One region of the Micromonospora sp. NBC_00858 genome, then DNA from elsewhere that is predicted to be linked to it. Evidence: predicted binding sites of a transcription regulator. Region 1 holds the regulator's gene; the other holds the start of a gene.
What was found. The regulator HrcA, encoded in region 1, represses chaperone genes, less so after heat shock. The targets are predictions, from matches to a motif close to GGTTNGCACNCTCNNNNNGAGNGTGCNAACC.
Positions count from the first base shown of each region.

Region 1 (8,007 bases):
GAACGGGCCGCGACCGAACGACGGTGTGTAGTCCCAGTAGCAGGACTCGGCGCCACGCTCCTTGATCCGGCGACGGGCGTGGTGCTCGAGGTCCATCAGGTTGACCCCGACGGCGGCGACCTCCCGCAGCTCCGCCAGCAGCTCGCCGACGAACTGGCCGGTCACGGCCATCCGTTCGATCTCCTCAGGGGACTTAAGCTCGATCACGATCAACCCTTCCCTCTTCGTGGCGGTATATTTATACCACGCTGGTCGGCGCGCCGGCCGGTGGGCGTTGCCGGTCCGAGAAGGCGGATCTATCCTGCTGACATGGTTCGCCCACCGCTCACACCTGAACAGATCGCAGCGGGGCAACGTCTCGGGGCGGCGCTTCGGGTCGCCCGAGGTGGTCGCAGCCCCGTCGAGGTGGCCTTGGCGGCCGGCATCTCACCGGAGACGCTGCGCAAGATCGAGGTGGGCCGGCTCCCGGCACCCGCGTTCGGCACGGTGGTCTGCCTCAGCGAGGTCCTCGGCGTCGCGCTCAGCGACCTGGCCGAGGTGTGGCTGGCCGACCTGCGCCTCCGCGAAGCGTCCTAACCGCGGGCCGGCCGCGCCGAAGGGCCGGCCGGGCGGCGGATGCGCGAGAGCCCCCGACATCGGCGATGTCAGGGGCTCTCGGCTAACGACTCAGCGAAGCCAGGGGATGTTGCGGTCCAGCAGGCCGCGCTCCTTGAGCTCCTTGCGCAGCGGGATCTCGTCGTCGACGTACCCGTCCCAGTTGATGCCCCAGTAGTTGGCGGTGTGGGTGCCCTCACCGATCAACTGGCGCTGCACCGGCGTGCGGTTGCGGTACCACTCGCCGTTCAGGTCCGGGTGCAGCTCGTCCAGCGGGCGGATCCACCGGTAGGTGTAGCCCACGAAGAGCATCTTGCGGGTGATGGTCGACAGGTTCGTCGACCGGGAGTGCCACTGCCGGCGGTCGAAGATGAAGGCGTCGCCCGGCTTGGCGGTGATCTCCACCGTGCCCTCCGGGTCGGGGTTGTGCACGCTGAGGTCCTTGGGCCGGTCCAGCGAGTTCCACAGGTGGCTGCCCGGGATGACCTTGGTGGCGCCGCGGCCGGTCTCGGAGAGGTCGGAGAGCACGTACGCGACCTTCAGCGAGAACATCGGCCGGGGCAGGTTCGGGTCCATCGTCTCCGGGTCGGAGTTCTGCCGGTACCCGTCCTGGTGCCAACCCCAGTACGGCTTCTCCGGCTCGGCGGCCGGCGGAGTGACGTCCAGGTGGTTGTGGTGGGTGTAGATGTTCCAGCCGGCCAGCCCCCACATGTACGGGAAGGCGATCGGGTGGGTGAGCAGCTCACCGAAGAGCTCGTCGCGCTCCAGGAAGCCCAGCAGGTGCAGGGTGCCGTCCTTCTTGGTGGTGCCCTTTGCCTGCTCCTCCGCGTAGACGCGGTCGACCGCCGCCTCCAGCGCCGCCCGGTGGTCCTCCGTCAGGACGTTGCGCAGCAGGAGGAAGCCCTGCTCGTGAAACTCCTTGCGGTCAGTGTCGCTGATCGGTTCGTAGCCGGTCCGGTCGCCGTAATCGAACACCGCGTCGTACCCCTCCCCATGAGGTGAAACCATTTCTGGCACAGGCCGCCGATCGTAACGCGATCACCTTGGCAGCGGGGAGTGCGCATGACAGGAATGGACCTCAGCCGGACCATGCGCAGCGGAGCCACTCCGTAGAGTCAGATTTTCGCGATAAATAGCGGCGTTTGTTGGCCGTTGTCCGATTGTGCGGTGACTGCCGGTTAAGAGATCCGGGCCGCTCACCCCTCGGCGAACACCTCGGCCACCACCTGACCGGCCGCGCTCTGCTCGCCGGTCACCCGCCCCCAGGTGCCGTCCCGGGCGGTCCACTCCAGGTCGCCGAAGCGGACCCGCTTCACCCCGTGGTCCTGGGCGTGCGAGACCAGCCAGTGCGCGTACCGCCAGCCGTCGCGCTGGTCGCCCGCGGTCACCGCCAGCCCGGTCTGGCCTGCGGTGTCCGTGCCCGACAACCCCCAGTCCAGCACCAGGTTGCGGGTCAGTTGGGCGGCCGCCGCCGCGCCGCGCATCACCGGGGTACGCCCCACCGTGCAGGCGACCGCCCCGGTGACGTCGCCCAGTAGCGCCCGGCTGAGCACCTCGGAGTCGTCGGCCCACTTCTGGTACGCCTCGGGGAACGCCGAGCGCTGCACCCGCTGGGCGGCGTCGGTGACCCGCATCTTCTCCCAGCCGCGCACCTTCTTCAGTGCCGCGTAGAACCGGTTCGCCGCGTAGCGCGGGTCGCGGATCTGTGTCGGGGTGCCCCAGCCCTGGCTCGGACGTTGCTGGAACAGGCCGACCGAGTCACGGTCGCCATCGGCGAGGTTGCGTAGCCCGGACTCCTGGTACGCGGTGGCCAGCGCGACCACCACGGCCCGCTCCGGCATCCCGCGCTGTGCGCCGATCGCCGCGATGGTCGCCGCGTTGGCCATCTGGTCGGCGTCCAGGGCGACCCGGCCGTCGGCTTGGACCGTGCATTTCCGGGTCGCCAGTGGTAGCTGCAGACGGTCCCCGACCTGCCGCACGACGAGCCAGACTGCGATCACGGCGACGAGGATGAGAACCACCCCGCCCGCCACGGCTGCACGAGTTCGCACCCACACCCCCAGATCGACAGTCCGCCAAGCGTACGTCCCCGATGGCGTCGTCCGGGTCGTCCGACCGGTTCACGCCCGAGGGGAGCGGGGAAGGCCAGAGTGACGTTCCCCGCCGTCGGCAGGACAAACCGGCTAATCCGCGGCGGGTACCCAGCTGGCGTCCCGCTTCTCCCGGAACGCGGTGACCCCTTCGCGTCCCTCGTCGCCGAGGAAGTAGCCCGTCGACAGCGCCGACAGCCGGGCCAGTTCGCCGCGCAGCTCGGCGGTGCCCGGCCGGCGCAGCAGGTCCTTCGCGCCGGCCAGCGCGCCGGGCGCGCCGCGCACCAGCGAGTCGCAGTACCGACGTATCGCCGCGTCCAGCCCGTCCGCCGGGACGGCGGCGGTGACCAGGCCGATCTCGGCGGCCCGCCGGCCGTCGAAGGTGTCCCCGGTCAGGTACAGCTCGGCGGCGGCGCGCGGGTGCAGCCGGGGCAGCACGGTCGCCGAGATGACCGCGGGGATCACCCCGATCCGCACCTCGGTGAAGGCGAACGTCGCCTCGTCGGCGCAGACCGCCAGGTCGGCGGCGGCGATCAGGCCCAACCCACCGGCCCGCGCCGGCCCCGCCACCCGGGCCAGCACCGGCTTGGGGCACTCCCAGAGCGCGGCGAGCACCTCGCCCAGCATCCCGGCCGGCACCGTCCCGCTGGCGTACGCCAAGGCGGTCTCCTTCAGGTCCGCACCCGAGCAGAAGACCGGGCCGGTGTGGTCCAGCACGATCACCCGGACCGCCTCGTCGGCGACCGCGTCGGCCAGCCCGCCCAGCAGCTGGGTCATCAGGGCTGTGGAGAGTGCGTTGCGGTTGTGCGGGCTGTCCAGGGTGAGGGTGGTCACCCCGCGGGCCGTGGCGACCCGCACGAGGACGTCGGGAGAGGTCATGCCGGGCACACTAGTGGCCATGCCCGGCGTCCTTCCAGATGGTGAGACCGTCCCCGTCGACGGATCGCTGCCCACCACCGCCACCGCTGCGGTCGGCCAGCGCGGCTTCGGCGTGTACGTGCACGTGCCCTTCTGCGCCAGCCGCTGCGGCTACTGCGACTTCAACACCTACACGGCGAGCGAGCTGGGCGGCGGTGCCAGCCGTGAGGGGTACGCCGACACGGTGCTGGCCGAGCTGGCGCTCGCCGCCCGGGTGCTCGGTGACAGCCCGCCGCCCCGGGTCGACACGGTCTTCGTCGGCGGTGGCACGCCCACCCTGCTCCCCGCCGACGACCTGGCCCGCATCCTCGACGGCATCGACCGCACCTGGGGGCTCGCCGCCGACGTCGAGGTGACCACCGAGGCCAACCCGGAGTCGGTCACCCCGGAATCGCTGAAGCTGCTGCGGGCAGCCGGCTACACCCGGATCTCGCTCGGCATGCAGTCCGCCTCCCCGGGGGTGCTGGCGATCCTCGACCGCAGGCACAGCGCCGGCCGGGCCACCGCCGCCGCCCTGGAGGCGCGCGACGCCGGGTTCGAGCACGTCAACCTGGACCTGATCTACGGCACTCCGGGGGAGCGGGCCGAGGACTTCGCCGCCTCGCTGGACCAGGTGGTGGCCGCCGGGGTGGACCACGTCAGCGCGTACGCCCTGATCGTGGAGGACGGCACCCGGCTGGCCGCCCGAATGCGTCGCGGTGAGCTGCCGTACCCCAGCGACGACGTCGCCGCGGACCGCTACCTGGCTGCGGAGGCCGCCCTCGACGCGGCCGGCCTGTCCTGGTACGAGGTCTCCAACTGGGCCCGCACCGACGAGGCCCGGTGCCGGCACAACCTGCTCTACTGGACCGGCGCGGACTGGTGGGGTCTCGGCCCCGGGGCGCACAGCCACGTCGGCGGGGTGCGCTGGTGGAACGTCAAGCACCCGTCGGCGTACGCCCAGCGGTTGGCCGCCGGCGCGTCGCCCGGCCTGGCCCGGGAGGTGCTCACCGTCGACGAGGCGCACATGGAGGACGTCATGCTCCGGCTGCGGCTCGCCACCGGGTTGCCGCTGGCGGTGCTCGACGCCACCGGCCGGGCCGGCGCCGAGCGGGCGCTGGCCGGCGGCCTGCTGGCCGCCCCGGAGTACGCGGCCGGCCGGGCGGTGCTCACCCTGCGCGGCCGGCTGCTCGCCGACGCCGTGGTCCGCGACCTGCTGCCCTGACCGTCGCGCCGCCCCCCGGTCGGCGCGACGGTGTGCCGGACCGGCCGGGGGAGCGGCCGGCCCGGATCACTTGATGAAGCTGCCGGAGAGCGGGTAGCGGTAGAGCTGGCCCTCGTTGGCCTTGATCCCGGCGATGATGCCGAACACGGCGCCGAGGATGATCGCCGCCGCGACCGGAATGAAGCCGATCACGATGCAGGAGAGCACCCAGCCGACCAGGCCGACGATCGACCAGATGAGCTGGAAGTTGAGCGCCGCCACCGCGTGCGCCCGAACCGTCGGGGACTGGTTGCCCCGGGCCAGCATCGCCACCAGCGGGCCGATCCAGCCGAGCACGCCGCCGCTGATGATCATCCCGGCGGCGCCGCCGAAGTGCGCGACCAGCGCCCAGGTCTTGTCCTCGTTGTTGGCGTAGCCGCCGCCGGGGCCGCCGTAGGCGCCACCGGGCGGATAGCCGCCAGGAGGGTAGCCCCCGGCTGGCGGATAGCCGCCCGACGGAGGGTAGCCACCCGACGGCGGTTGGTCACCAGTGGGCGGCGGATAGCCACCGGCCGGGGGATAGCCGCCCGGGCCGGGTGCCCCGGACAGTGGTGCGGTGGGTGGCTCGGCCGAGGCGCCCGGAGATGGCGGCGGGGATGTCGGGTCCGTCGGGTATCCGCCGGGGTCTCCCGCGCCGGGAGGGCGAGGTGGTTCAGTCATGGATGTCACGGTAAGGGCCCGTGGCAACGCCGCACCAGAGCGACACCGCCGGGTCGGCCCGGCTGAACGGACAGCGACGACCTTGATCATCGCGCCGGCGGGTACGCCGACGTAGACTGGCACTCGTTACAGTCGAGTGCCAGGACGGTCCGCCGGCCCCACCGTGGCCGGCGGCCGACGTGCGACAGGAGGTGCGGAGGATGGGTCTCGACGACCGCAAGCTAGCCGTGCTCCGCGCCATCGTCGAGGACTACGTCTCCACCCAGGAGCCCGTCGGCAGCAAGGCGCTGGTCGAGCGGCACCAGCTCGGCGTCTCCCCGGCCACGGTCCGCAACGACATGGCCGTGCTGGAGGAGGAGGGCTACATCCGGCAGCCGCACACCAGTGCCGGCCGGGTGCCCACCGACCGCGGCTACCGCCTCTTCGTCGACCGGCTGTCCCGGGTCAAGCCACTCAGCCCGGCCGAGCGCCGGGCCATCGAGCGTTTCCTGGTCGGTGCGGTCGACCTCGACGACGTGGTGCACCGCACCGTGCGGCTGCTCGCCCAGCTGACCCGGCAGGTCGCCGTCGTGCAGTACCCGAGCCTGGCCCGATCCTCGGTGCGGCACCTGGAGCTGGTGCCGATCTCCACCACCCGGCTGATGCTCGTCATGATCGCCGACACCGGTCGGGTGGAGCAGCGGCTGGTCGAGCTGCCCGGGCCGGTGCCCGCCGACGACGTCACCGACCTGCGTCGGCTGGTCAACGAGAAGCTCGCCGGCGCCCGGCTGTCCGATACGCCGCCGCTGGTGCAGACGCTGGTCGAAGAGGCGCCGACCGAGCTGCGTCCGACGATGACCACCCTCGCCACGGTGTTGCTGGAGACGCTGGTCGAGCGGCACGAGGAGCGGATCGCGCTGGCCGGCACCGCCAACCTCACCCGGGGCGGCCTGCTCGACTTCCAGGGCTCGCTGCGCCCGATCCTCGAAGCGCTGGAGGAGGAGGTCGTGCTCCTCAAGCTCATCGGCGAGACCGAGCCGAGCACGACCCGGGTGCTGATCGGCGACGAGAACGAGTTCGACAACCTGCGCGCCGCCTCGGTGGTCAGCACCGGGTACGGCCCCGGCGCCACCATCGTGGGCGGCCTGGGGGTGCTGGGGCCCACCCGCATGGACTACCCCGGCAACATCGCCACGGTGCGCGCCGTGGCACGCTACGTGGGCGAGCTGCTGGCCCAGAACTGACCAGTCAGGGCCGACGGCCGGCTCCGGCCGACGACCGGCGCAACGCGAGACGAACATGAGGACACGGAACGCAGTGGCCAGGGACTACTACGGCATTCTCGGTGTGAGCCGGGAAGCCTCCGACGACGAGATCAAGCGCGCCTACCGCAAGCTGGCGCGCCAGTTCCACCCGGACGTCAATCCGGACCCGGAGGCACAGGAGAAGTTCAAGGACATCAACGCCGCGTACGAGGTCCTCTCGGACGACCGGAAGCGGCAGATCGTCGACCTGGGCGGCGACCCGCTCGCCCCCGGTGGTGGCGGCGGCGCTGGCGGTCCGGGCGGTCCGGGCGGGGCCGGCCCGTTCGTCGGTTTCCAGGACATCATGGACGCGTTCTTCGGCGGTGCGGCGGGTGGCGGCCGTGGCCCGCGTCCGCGGACCCGGCCGGGCGCCGACGCGATCCTGCGCCTTGAGCTGGACCTGCACGAGACGGCGTTCGGCGTCGAGGCGCCGATCACCGTCGACACCGCGGTGCTCTGCACCACCTGCTCCGGCGCCGGCACGGCCGCCGGCACCCACCTGGCCACCTGCGAGGCGTGCGGCGGTCGGGGCGAGGTGCAGTCGGTGCAGCGCACCTTCCTCGGCCAGGTGGTCTCCGCCCGGCCGTGCACCGTCTGCCAGGGCTACGGCACCACCATCCCGCACCCCTGCCCCACCTGCGCCGGCGACGGCCGGGTGCGTACCCGCCGCTCGCTGACCGTCAAGATCCCGGCCGGTGTCGAGGACGGCATGCGGATCAGGCTGGCCCAGCAGGGCGAGGTGGGCCCGGGTGGCGGCACCGCCGGTGACCTCTACGTGGAGATCCACGAGCGGCCGCACGACGTGTACTCCCGCAAGGGCGACGACCTGCACTGCCGGGTCACCGTGCCGATGACCGCGGCGGCACTGGGCACCCGACTGACCATCAAGACGCTGGACAGCGAGGAGACGGTCGACGTCAAGGCCGGCACCCAGCCGGCCAGCACCCTGCGGCTGCGCGCCCGGGGCGTGCCGCACCTGCGCGGCACCGGCCGGGGCGACCTCTACGTGCACCTGGACGTCCGAACGCCGACGAAGCTCGACCCGGACCAGGAGCGGATGCTGCGCGACTTCGCCAAGACCCGCGGCGAGGAGGTCGCCGAGCTGTCCAAGCAGGGCGGCTTCTTCTCCCGGATGCGCGACGCGTTCAACGGTCACGCCTGACCACTGCGGCTAGCCTGATCATCGTGTCCGCGCCGCTGTTCCTGGTCGAGTCCCTGC
Region 1 covers NZ_CP108828.1:76,025-84,031, forward strand. Annotated here, with positions in the region: gene map (type I methionyl aminopeptidase) at 1-207, opposite strand, end outside; gene OG990_RS00380 (helix-turn-helix transcriptional regulator) at 310-576, shown strand; gene OG990_RS00385 (phytanoyl-CoA dioxygenase family protein) at 667-1,569, opposite strand; gene OG990_RS00390 (hypothetical protein) at 1,791-2,645, opposite strand; gene OG990_RS00395 (enoyl-CoA hydratase-related protein) at 2,778-3,563, opposite strand; gene hemW (radical SAM family heme chaperone HemW) at 3,583-4,806, shown strand; gene OG990_RS00405 (DUF4870 domain-containing protein) at 4,873-5,505, opposite strand; gene hrcA (heat-inducible transcriptional repressor HrcA) at 5,706-6,728, shown strand; gene dnaJ (molecular chaperone DnaJ) at 6,802-7,950, shown strand; gene OG990_RS00420 (16S rRNA (uracil(1498)-N(3))-methyltransferase) at 7,974-8,007, shown strand, end outside.

Region 2 (8,007 bases), 960 kb from region 1:
TGGCGGCGGCCGCACTCGGTGCGCTGGCCGCGACGCTGCTGGACGCAACCTTCTGGTCCCGGTTCGCGATCGGCCGGCCTCCCCGGCCGACCCGGTTGGTCCTGGTCGGCGGCCTGGTCGCCGGGGTGACGCTGCTGCTGCTCGCGGCCGGCACCGGCCAGTCCGGCGCGCAGCTACCCGCGCTGCTGACCCTGCCGCCGGTGGGCTTCGCGCTGGCCGCCCTGTGGGCCGCGACCTGGCGTCCGGCCGCCGACGGGACGGCAGACGCCGGGGAACCGACGGCGGACGCCGGGCGCGCTGGTCGGGCGGCGACCGGCTGGCTGGTGGGCCTGACCGCGCTCGGCCCGCTGGCCTTCACCGACCCGGAAGAGATCAGCGTGCTGTTGGCCGGCACCCGCGACGTGCCGTTCTGGGTAGCGGCCGCCGCCGGTGTCGGGCTCGCCGTCGCGGTCCTGGTCGCCATCGGGTACGCGCTGCTGCTGGCCCGGCCGGCGGCCCGCACGCCGAGCCGGCGGATGGCCGCGCTGACCGCAGTGGTGCTGCTGGTCACGGCCGTCGTCGTCGACGTCGGGCCCGGGCAGCCCGGCCTGTACGGCGAACGGCTGCTGGTGGTGCTGCGCGAGCAGGCCGACCTGACCGGCGTGCCGGCCGGTGTGCCGGGCCGGGCCGGGCGGGACGCCCGGGCGGCGGAGGTGTACCGGCGACTGGTGACCACCGCCGACCGGAGCCAGGCCGACCTCCGTCGGGAGCTGACCCGGCTGCGGCTCAACCCGGTGTCGTACTACCTGGTGAACGCGGTCGAGGTGGACGGCGGTCCGGCGGTGCGGGCCTGGCTCGAGCGCCGACCGGGGGTGGCCCGGGTGCTGGTCAGCCAGCGACTGCGGCCACTGCCGGCCCCGGCCGGGCAGAGCCGGGGCACCGCCCCCGCGCCGACCGGTCCGGAATGGAACATCCGCCAACTCGGCGCCGACCGGGTCTGGTCGCAGCTCGGGGTGACCGGCGCGGGCATCGTGGTGGGCAGCTCGGACTCCGGGGTGGACGGCACCCATCCGGCGCTGCGGGCCGGGTTCCGGGGCGGGGACGACTCCTGGTTCGACCCGTGGGACGGCACCCGGACCCCGACCGACCAGGGCGGGCACGGCACCCACACGGTGGGCAGCGCGGTCGGGCGGGGCGGCATCGGGGTGGCGCCGGACGCGCAGTGGGTGGGCTGCGTCAACCTGGACCGCAACCTGGGCAGCCCGGGGCACTACCTGGAATGCCTTCAGTTCATGCTGGCGCCCTTCCCGGCCGGCGGTGACCCGTTCACCGACGGCCGGCCGGAGCGCGCCCCGCAGGTGCTGACCAACTCGTGGGGCTGCCCACCGATCGAGGGCTGCGACCCGGGTGTGCTGCGACCGGCCACCGCCGCGCTGGACGCCGCCGGGATCTTCGTCGTCGCGGCGGCCGGCAACACCGGCCCATGGTGCGAGTCGATCGCCGACCCGCCCGCGCCGTACCCGGACGTGTTGACCGTGGGCGCGGTGGACGCGCAGCGACGGGTTGCCGAGTTCTCCTCACGCGGGCCGGTGCCGGGCGGCCTCCGCAAGCCGGACGTGCTGGCGCCGGGGGTGGGCGTGGTGTCGGCCATGCCGGGCGGCGGGTACGCCGCGCTCGACGGCACCTCGATGGCTACCCCGCAGGTGGCCGGGGTGGTGGCGCTGATGTGGTCGGCGAACCCGGCGCTGGTCGGCGACCTGGCCCGGACCCGGCAGATCCTGCGGGACACCGCCACGCCGGCCGTGCCGACCTACCGCTCCCGCAACACGGCGGACGCCTGCGGCGGCCCGGCGAACGTCACCGGGGCCGGCCAGGTCGACGCCTACGCCGCCGTCCGAGCCGCCCGGCCCTGAGCCTGCGGTTGTCGTCATCGAGACGATGGCGGGAGTCAAAACCGGTACTCGGTGATCTAGGGTCGCGACCATGGACGCCGAGATCACCATCACCGAGCTGACCGTCGACCTGACCCCCGCCGTGGTGCGGCTCTGCGAGCAGGCGCTCGACCTGCCGGAGGACGCCACCGAGGCGGGGCCTGTGGTGGACGCGCTCTGGCCCCGGGCCGCCGCCGACCGTTTGGTGGTCGGGCTGGGCGCGTACCGGGGTGGGGACCTGGTCGGGGTGCTGCTCTGCTCGGTGTCGTCGGCCGACCCGGGTCTCGGGCACGTGGACCTGGTCGCGGTGCTTCCGGACCAGCGTCGCCGGGGTGTCGGCCGGGCGCTGCTGGAGCGGGCCGAGCAGGTGCTCGCCGAGCGCGGGGCGACCGAGGTGCTGCTGGCCGGGAACCCGCCGTACTACGCCTGGCCGGGCATCGACGTGCGCTACACGCCGGCGGTCTGCACCGCCCTGGCACTGGGTTACCGGCAGGATCGGACCGCCTGGAACATGACCGCCGACCTGTCGTACGACGAGTCGCCGGCGCTGCGGTCCACCGAGGCGGCGGAGCGGCGGCTGGCCGGGCAGGGCATCACGGTACGTCGGGCGGAGCCGGCGGACCTACCGGCGCTGGCCGCGTTCGCCCGGTCCACCTTCGGCGGCGCGTGGGACGGGGAGCTGGCCGGGTCGGTGGGTCGCGAGGGCGCCGGTTGCCACCTGGCGGAGCGGGCTGGCGAGCTGCTCGGCTTCGCCGCCTACGGTTCGTCCCGACCGAGCTGGTTCGGGCCGATGGGCACCGCGCCGGCCGCCGAGGGTTCGGGCATCGGCGGGGTGCTGCTGCGGCGCTGCCTACGCGACCAGCGGACGGCGGGGCTGGACCGGGCGCAGATCGGCTGGGTCGGGCCGGTGCCGTTCTATTCGGGCAGCGCGGGCGCCCGGATCGAGCGGGTCTTCTTCCTGTATCGACGGACGCTCAACGGCGAATAACGGGCGAATAGGATATAGACCCAGATAGTCCCATTCGCCCGCGTCGGGCATCGACGCCCCCTACCGTTTCGGTAGAGGAGGCAGCCATGACCACGGATGACGACCAGACCGAGGACGGCCCGCCCGTCACCTGGAAACCGGTCGGCGAACTCCCCGGCCAACTGCCGTTCGACCGGCTCGACTACGGCGACGCCGAGCAGTTGGCCGAGATGGCAGAACCGGTGATCGAGGAGCCGCAGGAGATGGTGGACGCACCCATCCAACTGCCTCCGCCGTACGACCGGGCGCAGAAGCGGCGCAACCAGCGCCCCCTGCCCACCTGACGACGAACGGGGCGGACCGCGTCAGCGGCCCGCCCCGTTCGGTGTCGGAACTGGACTCAGAAGTCCATGTCCCCGCCACCCGGGCCAGCCGGGGCAGCCGGGGTCTTCTCCGGCTTGTCCGCGACAACAGCCTCGGTGGTGAGGAAGAGCGCCGCGATGGAGGCGGCGTTCTGCAGCGCCGAACGAGTCACCTTGGCCGGGTCGATGATGCCCGCGGCCAGCAGGTCCACGTACTCGCCGTTGGCGGCGTTGAGGCCGTGACCCGCTTCGAGGTTACGGACCTTCTCCACCACAACGCCGCCCTCGAGGCCGGCGTTGACGGCGATCTGCCGCAGCGGGGCGTCCAGCGCGACCTTGACGATGTTGGCACCGGTCGCCTCGTCGCCGACCAGGTCCAGCTTGTCAAAGGCGGTCTTGCCGGCCTGCACCAGCGCGACGCCACCACCCGGGACGATGCCCTCTTCGACGGCGGCCTTCGCGTTGCGAACGGCGTCCTCGATGCGGTGCTTGCGCTCCTTGAGCTCGACCTCGGTGGCCGCGCCGACCTTGATCACCGCAACGCCGCCGGCCAGCTTGGCCAGCCGCTCCTGCAGCTTCTCCCGGTCGTAGTCGGAGTCGCTCTTGTCGATCTCGGCCCGGATCTGGTTGACCCGGCCCTGGATCTGCTCGGCGTCGCCGGCACCATCGACGATGGTGGTCTCGTCCTTGGTCACCACGACCTTGCGGGCGCGGCCCAGCATGTCGAGGGCGACGGCGTCCAGCTTGAGGCCGACCTCCTCGCTGATGACCTGGCCACCGGTGAGGATGGCGATGTCGGCGAGCATGGCCTTGCGGCGGTCACCGAAGCCCGGCGCCTTGACGGCGACGGACTTGAAGGTGCCCCGGACCTTGTTGACGACCAGGGTGGCCAGGGCCTCGCCCTCGATGTCCTCGGAGATGATCAGCAGCGGCTTGCCCGACTGCATGACCTTCTCCAGGATCGGGAGCAGGTCCTTGACCGACGAGATCTTGCTGTTGACGATCAGGAGGTAGGGGTCGTCGAAGACGGCCTCCATGCGCTCCGGGTCGGTCATGAAGTAGGCCGAGATGTAGCCCTTGTCGAAGCGCATACCCTCGGTGAGCTCAAGCTCCAGGCCGAAGGTGTTGCTCTCCTCGACGGTGATGACGCCTTCCTTGCCGACCTTGTCCATCGCCTCGGCGATGATCTCGCCGACGGTGCTGTCGCCAGCAGAGATGGAGGCGGTGGAGGCGATCTGCTCCTTGGTCTCGACGTCCTTGGCGAGCTTGGACAGCTCCTCCGAGACGCTCGCGACCGCGGCCTCGATGCCCCGCTTCAGGGCCATCGGGTTGGCGCCAGCGGCCACGTTGCGCAGGCCCTCACGAACCAGGGCCTGGGCCAGGACGGTCGCCGTCGTCGTGCCGTCACCGGCAACGTCGTCGGTCTTCTTGGCGACCTCCTTGACCAGCTCAGCGCCGATCTTCTCGTACGGGTCCTCGAGCTCGATCTCCTTGGCGATGCTCACACCATCGTTGGTGATGGTGGGGGCACCCCACTTCTTCTCGAGCACGACGTTGCGGCCCTTGGGGCCGAGGGTCACCTTTACGGCGTCAGCGAGCTGGTTCATGCCTCGCTCGAGGCCGCGGCGCGCCTCTTCGTCGAACGCGATCATCTTGGCCATACGGCGTTGTCCTCCTGGACACTCACGGGCCACCCGAGATGTGTGCCTCGAATGGGCCGCCTGGTGTACGCACCTTGGGACGTCGCCACCTGGCGACGACGACGTCCTTCGGCCGGGCCGGATAGCCCGCGACGACCGGCCATGTGCCGCCCCGGCGTCTCCACGCCGGTGCAACCTGGCCCCACCGTCCCGACCATTGGCACTCGCGGTATGCGAGTGCCAATACCTTGTTTAGCACTCTCCCCTGCCGAGTGCAAGCACGACTGCCGCTGTCAGCCGAGTTCCGCGGCCAGCCCGGCGCTGTTCACCGGCCCCTCATGAGCCCGCTGCTCGGCGTACGTCACCAGCAGCCCCACCATCTGCGCCAGATAGGCGGGGAGGGCCAGCACCGCTCCGAGGGCGAGAACCAGCACCACGCCGATCGCGGAACCTGGAGCGGCGAGCGGATCGACTCCAAACGGGGCGGTGCCGACCCCCTCCAGCACGCTCGCGACGAAGGTGCCGACAAGCACCACCGCCCCCACCAGCGCCACCCGCCCCAGCAGCAGCCCCAACCGGTCGTGGAACATCCTGAACGACCGGCCGATCGGGTTGTGCCGCTCGAAGAGATAGACCGGCCCAGCCATGCTGAGCGCGAAGGTGAGGTAGATGCCGGGCAGGATGCAGAAGCAGATGCCCAGGCCGACGATCAGGCTGATCGCCAGCGTCCAGCCCCAGAGCCCGAGCGCCCGGCGCACGCCGTAGCGCAGCGCCTCACCCAAGCTCACCGGCCCACCGGCCGCCTGACGGGTGATCACCCAACTGCCGGCGGCCCAGCCCACGGACTGCACCAACCCGATCAGCACGCTGCCGACGATGATCACCAGGAACAAGGACGCCAGGTCGGTGAAGAAGTTGTCGGGCAGCGAGGTCGACTCGTCGACGGCGTTCGTGTCCCACTCCGCGGTCGGATCCAGCCCGAGCGAGAGCACCGACAGCACCGCCGCCGGCAGCACCTGGGTGAGCAGCAGGATGGGCAGCAGCAACCGCCAACCGCGCTGGAGCGCACCCAGGCACCGGTTGAACCAACCGCTCAGCCCGGCGCCGGGCGGCGTGACCAGCCGGTCGGACGGGTCGATGCCGGGCGGATACCACCCGGCGGCCGGTGGCCCGGGATACCAGTGCTGCCCGCCGTACGGCCCGGAACCGATCGGGTAGCCGCCGGTGGGCGGGAACACCCAGCCCTGCGGCGGCGCGCCCGGTGGCGGCCCCCAAGCAGGCACGGTCGGATCCCAGCCGGGCGGACTGCCCGGCGGCGGGCCTCCAGCCGAAGCGGGCGGTGCGGTCGGATCCCAGCCGGGCGGGGTCCCCGGCTGCGGGCCCCAGGGGGACGGCGCGGTTGGATCCCCGCCGGGCGGGGTGCCCCCGGGCGGGAGCCCAGCGGCACCGGGCGCGGTCGGGTCACCACCGGGCGGCGGACCGGACGGGTCGGGCTGACCCGGTGGTGGGACGGCCGGGGGCGGCTGGTCGGACATGAACCCTCCTCAGCAACGGCTGGAACGGTTCACGATCCTCCAGGGTCCAGCCGCGCGGCGCAGCCCCGGGCCGGCGGCCTTACTGGCGGTGCCCGCTCAGGCGACGACGCGCACCCGCTCCGCCTGCGGACCCTTCTGGCCCTGGGCGATCTCGAACTCCACCCGCTGACCGTCGTCCAGCGCCTTGTAGCCGTCCATCTCGATCGCGGAGAAGTGGACGAACACGTCCTGACCGCCGTCGACGGCGATGAAGCCGTAACCCTTTTCGGCGTTGAACCACTTCACGGTGCCCTGTGCCACGGTGCACTTCCTCACTCTGCGCGGCGTGCCATGCCCCTGGCGCGCGGCACGGGCCGGCGCCGTCGGCCACCGCCTCGGCGATCGATGACTACCGCTGAAACAGGTGACCGAAATGGCACGCTACACGAGGAGTGACGGCCGCGCACGACCACAAATCGGGCGCATCGGCGCCGTTTCCGACAGCACGAAGTCGGCCTCGCTTTCGATCAACCCGATCCACGCTCATGACTACCACGGTGCCGGCTGCCCGCCGGCCGTCCGGCGGCGATCGAGCACGCCGAAACCGTCGTCCACCCCTGTGATAGGCATGCGGGCATGACCACCGATCCGGGCGGAGTCGCCCTCCGGCAGGCGAAGGTCCGTCGGGTCCGGCCGGAGGACGCCGCCCGGATGCGGGCGCTGCGCCTGGAGATGCTCGCCGACGCACCGCTGGCCTTCCTGGAGACCGTGGCCGAGGCCGCGGCCCGCTCCCACACCGAGTACGCCGCCCGGGTCGCGTCCACCGCGGCCGGGTCCGGTACCGCGCAGTTCATCGCCGACCCGGGAGGCCGGCTGGTCGGGCATGCCGGGGGCACGGCCGCGCCGTACGAGGCGGGGTTGACCGTGATCTACGCCGTCTACGTCACGCCGGCCTGGCGGGGCATGGGGCTACTCGGCGAGCTGGTCGACGAGGTGGCCGCCTGGTCGCGCGCCTGTGGCCGGCCGGAGTTGCTGCTGGAGGTGGTGGTCGGCAACAACCGCGCCTACCGGGCCTACCAGCGGCTCGGCTTCACCGACACCGGCGTACGCGTCCCGCACCCGACCATCCCCGCGCTGACCGAACTCCAAATGCGACGACCAGCCTGAACCCCAAGAACCCTCCCAAGGCAGAACCCCGCCTGATGTTCACCCACGGCCGGGCAACCTCCCGACCAGCGTGCCCCGAGAGGGTTTCCGGGGGGAGCCCGCCCGCGGAAGGATCAAGCCTGACCGCCTGGAGCGGGTGGGCTCCCCCCGGAAACCCCAACAGCAACCAACGATCAGACAGGCCGCCGCGACTGCACGATCCGGAACCGATTCGCCACGTACGCGCCGTCGGTCAGCGCCGAGTTGGCCGCCGCGTTGGCACCGCTGCCGTGGAAGTCGGAGAAGGCCGCCGACTGGTTCACGAAGACCCCGCCGGTGAGGTTGCAGGACAGGTGCACCCCGACCTCGACCGCCACCGCCTCGGTCGCGTCCAGCACCGCCTCGTCCGTGGAGTAGACCCCCGCGGTGAGCGCGCCCTTCTCGCCGACCGTTCGGTGTAGCAGTTCC
Region 2 covers NZ_CP108828.1:6,867,966-6,875,972, reverse strand. Annotated here, with positions in the region: gene OG990_RS31990 (S8 family serine peptidase) at 1-1,892, shown strand, start outside; gene OG990_RS31985 (GNAT family N-acetyltransferase) at 1,963-2,898, shown strand; gene OG990_RS31980 (hypothetical protein) at 2,985-3,221, shown strand; gene groL (chaperonin GroEL) at 3,278-4,900, opposite strand; gene OG990_RS31970 (hypothetical protein) at 5,173-6,162, opposite strand; gene OG990_RS31965 (cold-shock protein) at 6,511-6,714, opposite strand; gene OG990_RS31960 (GNAT family N-acetyltransferase) at 7,030-7,560, shown strand; gene paaN (phenylacetic acid degradation protein PaaN) at 7,734-8,007, opposite strand, start outside.
Region 2: the regulator HrcA is predicted to act here: its motif matches at 5,095-5,125, upstream of groL (chaperonin GroEL).